DNA from 2 places in the Aminobacter sp. UC22_36 genome. Region 1 is predicted to be linked to the other one. Evidence: riboswitches for the same ligand, from Rfam matches in the RefSeq annotation. Region 1 holds a riboswitch; the other holds the start of a gene.

Region 1 (2,195 bases):
TTCGTTGGACAGTGTCAGCGACGAGCCGAAAGGCACATTCACGCTGTTAAGCGGCCATTTAGCGCCCTCTTCGGAAAGCCCGGTGAGTTCGGAAAAGGCGAGCACGGAAAACAGCATGCCGTCGTCATAGTCGAAGGATGCCGTGCCCGGCAGAAGCGGCAGCGCCTCCTGGCGCCCGCTGGTCAGCACCACTTCGGTGCCGGCCTCGGCCAGCCTGAGCGCCAGCGCCAGATGCAGGAAGGCATGGTCGGCGCGCGGGCCGCCAAAGGCGCCGACCAGCACAAGCGACGTCGCACCGAGGCCAAGCGCGGCAGCGATGGCCAATTCGCCGTCGGTTCTGTCCTTTTCGGCCGGAAAGGTTTCGCGCGGCAACCCAGTGAAGCGCGGATCGAGATCGACTGGTACGGAATCGAAGTCGCCGAGCCACAGCTCCGGCATCAGCCCGAGCGTGGCGGCATGGCGAATGCCGGCATCGGCCGCGATCACGCGACTGCCCGCGACCTGACGATCGATGCGCGGGGTGCGGAAAAGCTCGCCGCCAAGAAGTATGGTGAACCGGGTCATGGCATGCGCATTACCAGTCCGGCAGCCGAAACGGAAGGCCGCGAGATGGTCGGTGGCCGGCAAACTACTGCTTGCGCGGGCTGCGCCACGGCCCTATTTGTTGAGCCGCTCTAACGGGGTGCCGATCGCGCAATTGCGTGCCGGCTGAGAGGCACAGGGAACCGTCCCGGCCAACCCGCTGAACCTGATCCGGTTTGTACCGGCGGAGGGATTAGATGCTTCGGACGCCCGGCGCTTCAAATTCCCTTTCAACACCCATGAAGGAGGCGCCGATGCGCTCGCTCGTCCTGTCCCTGACATCCGCCCTGGCGCTTGCCGCGGTTGCTTTCCCGGCCGCAGCCGAAGGCCAGCTGACCGTCTACACCTATGAAAGCTTCACCTCGGAATGGGGTCCCGGCCCGCAGGTCAAGAAGGCCTTCGAGGCCGAATGCGCCTGCACCGTCGATTTCGTCTCCGTGGCTGACGGCGTGGCCCTGCTCAACCGCGTCAAGCTCGAGGGCGCTTCGACCAAGGCCGACATCGTGCTTGGCCTCGACACCAACCTGACCGCCGAGGCCAAGGCGACCGGCCTGTTTGCACCACACGCCGCCATTGGCGACGACGTCAAGGTGCCGGGCGACTGGAAGGACGACACCTTCGTGCCCTACGACTACGGCTACTTCGCCGTCGTCTACGACACCGAGAAGCTGAAGAACCCGCCCAAGAGCCTGAAGGAACTGGTCGAGGGCGATCCCGAGCAGAAGATCGCGATCCAGGATCCGCGCACCTCGACTCCGGGCCTCGGCCTGCTGTTGTGGGTCAAGTCGGTCTATGGCGACAAGGCGCCGGAAGCCTGGGCCAAGCTCAAGGGCCGCGTTTTGACCGTGACGCCGGGCTGGAGCGAGGCCTATGGCCTGTTCACCAAGGGCGAGGCGCCGATGGTGCTGTCCTACACCACCTCGCCGGCCTACCACATGGTGGCGGACAAGTCGGAGCGCTACCAGGCGGCATCCTTCGAGGAAGGCCACTACCTGCAGATCGAGGTCGCCGGCATCACCACCACAGGCGCCAAGAACCCGCTGGCCGAGAAGTTCATGGCCTTCATGACCAGCCCCGGCTTCCAGGACGTTGTGCCCGAGACCAACTGGATGCTGCCGGCCGGCAAGACCGACAAGCCGCTCAACCCGGCCTTCGACAGGCTGGTGAAGCCGGCCAAGACGCTGCTGTTCAGCGCCGACGAGGTGGCTGCCAACCGCAAGGCCTGGGTCGACGAGTGGCTCGGCGTGATGAGCAAGTAAGGCAATATCTGAGGTGACTGCCCTGCCCCTCATCCGCCTGCCGGCACCTTCTCCCCGTGAACGGGGAGAAGGGACAAGCGGCAACGCCGGCGCCTCCCTCTCCCCGTTCACGGGGAGAGGGTAAGGGTGAGGGGCAGCGCAACCTTGGCCAGATCCAGCACCGAGCCCCGCATCACCGCCGGTATCCTCGCGCTCGCCGCCATCGCCGTGCTGATCGGCGGGGCGTTTGCCGGGCTTGGCATCGAGGCCGCGCGCAACCCGCAAGGAGCCGCTGCGGCCTTCGACGGTTATCTCTTCCGCGTCGCCCGCTTCACGCTGTGGCAGGCATTGCTGTCGACGCTGCTTTCGGTCGCA
Region 2 (2,195 bases), 270 kb from region 1:
AAGGCCGCGCGCGGCAAAGGTGCCGGAGCCGCCACGGGCGATGCCCTGGAAGGTCGAGATCGCCCACTGGTTGTTGACGATGTTGAGCACCACGGGCGCCTTGTAGGTCGAGGCGAAAACGAGGGCGGCGTGGAAGTCGCTCTCGGCGGTGGCGCCGTCGCCGACCCAGCCGACGGCGATCTTGGTGTCGCCCTTGATGGCGGATGCCATCGCCCAGCCGACCGCCTGGATGTATTGCGTCGTCAGATTGCCGGAGATCGAAAAGAAGCCGTGCTCCTTCGAGGCATACATCACCGGCAGCTGCCGGCCCTTCAGCGGATCGCGCTCGTTGGAGTAGATCTGGTTCATCATCTCGACCATCGGATAGCCGCCCGCGATCAGCAGGCCGGCCTGGCGATAGGTCGGGAAATTCATGTCGCCTGGGATCAGCGCCTTGCGGAAGGCGCAGCTCACCGCCTCCTCGCCCATATGCTGCATGTAAAACGAGGTCTTGCCCTGGCGCTGCGCCATCTGCATGCGCGCATCGAAGGTGCGCAGCGTCATCATGTGACGCAGCCCATCGAGCTGCTCCTCGTCGGTCAGCGTACCGGCCCAGGGGCCGACGGCATCACCCTCGCGGTTGAGCACGCGGATGATCGAATAAGCGAGATCGCGGATGTTGCGCGGGTCGACATCGACCTCGGGTCGCGCCACCGATCCGGCCTTGGGAATCGGCACATTGGAGAAGTCGGGCGTGCCGCCCGGCCGAACCTCGGGTTCGGGCACGTGAAACTTGAGTGGCGAGGGATTGTCCGTCACGGATGTTCCTCCTGTCTCGCGCGCAGGCCAACTGGTCCTCCCTGCGCGGCAGACAATTTATGTCAGCAACGCTGACCTATTATCCCAACACTTTCGAAACCGCAATGGCTGCTGAGGTGAGTTTGGCATTGTCGCGACAATATCGAAAGCCCGGTTGACAGCAGCGGCCTTCCTCCCTCATGTTGCCGGCCTCACCAGGGGGGTCCCGACAAGGGGCTGAGATACTGCTCGCTTATGCAGCGCAGTGACCCGTTGAACCTGATCCAGTTCACACTGGCGTAGGGACGGTGCGAGGCGTTGCGGGTCGGGCATTCCGGCTTTGGCATTCGGGCTCATGCCCGAAGTCCCTCAGGCAAACCTCACCTCCTCCTCATCGCACGAACTGGGTCTCCATTGCGGCGCATCGCGTCCGAAAACCGGTTCCGGTTTTAGGCAAGCACGATGCGCAAACCCAAGGACCCGGAGCGTCCTTGTGCGTCCTGCCGGACGCATGGCGCGCCGAAGCAAGGAGGCTCACGCATGAATGCCCACACCCCGACAGTCACCGTTGGCGAACTTCCCGCCTCGAAGAAAGTCCACAAACCGGGAAAACTCCATCCCGCCATCCGCGTGCCGATGCGCGAAATCTCGCTCCACCCGACATCCGGCGAGCCGCCCGTCACCGTCTATGATTCCTCGGGCCCTTACACCGACACCTCGGTGAAGACAGACATCGAGCGTGGCCTGCCCCGGCTGCGCGAGGACTGGATCGTCGCCCGCGGCGACGTCGAGCGTTACGAGGGCCGCGCCGTCAAGGCCGAAGACAACGGCTTTGTCTCGGGCGAAAGGCTGACGCCGGAATTCCCGGTGCGCAACGCGCCGCTGCGCGCCACCGGCGGCCGTGCCGTCACCCAGCTCGCTTATGCCCGCGCCGGCATCGTCACGCCGGAGATGGAGTTCGTCGCCATCCGCGAAAACCTCGGCCGCGAGCAGCTGCGCACCAGGCTTGTGCGCGACGGCGAAAGCTTCGGTGCCGTCATCCCCGACTTCGTCACGCCGGAATTCGTCCGCGACGAGGTGGCGCGCGGCCGCGCCATCATCCCCTCCAACATCAACCATCCCGAAAGCGAGCCGATGATCATCGGCCGCAATTTCCTGGTCAAGATCAACGCCAATATCGGCAACTCGGCCGTCACCTCGTCGATGGCCGAAGAGGTCGAAAAGATGGTCTGGTCGACGCGCTGGGGCGCCGACACGGTGATGGACCTGTCGACCGGCCGCAACATCCACAACATCCGCGACTGGATCATCCGCAATGCGCCGGTGCCGATCGGCACGGTGCCGCTCTACCAGGCGCTGGAGAAGGTCAACGGCATCGCCGAGGACCTGACCTGGGAGGTGTTCCGCGACACGCTGAT

The links. A riboswitch is a leader RNA that binds a small molecule or an ion and turns the genes downstream of it on or off. The one in region 1 is predicted to bind thiamine pyrophosphate.
Region 2: linked by a shared signal. The riboswitch ahead of thiC (phosphomethylpyrimidine synthase ThiC) and the one ahead of thiB (thiamine ABC transporter substrate binding subunit) in region 1 are both predicted to bind thiamine pyrophosphate.

What each region holds. Positions count from the first base shown of each region.
Region 1 is NZ_CP171996.1:788,424-790,618, reverse strand. Features, by position in the region: gene ACHMW7_RS06870 (thiamine diphosphokinase) at 1-564, opposite strand, end outside; TPP riboswitch at 669-792, shown strand; gene thiB (thiamine ABC transporter substrate binding subunit) at 837-1,841, shown strand; gene thiP (thiamine/thiamine pyrophosphate ABC transporter permease) at 1,986-2,195, shown strand, end outside.
Region 2 is NZ_CP171996.1:1,059,737-1,061,931, reverse strand. Features, by position in the region: gene ACHMW7_RS08305 (3-methyl-2-oxobutanoate dehydrogenase (2-methylpropanoyl-transferring) subunit alpha) at 1-798, opposite strand, end outside; TPP riboswitch at 985-1,101, shown strand; gene thiC (phosphomethylpyrimidine synthase ThiC) at 1,318-2,195, shown strand, end outside.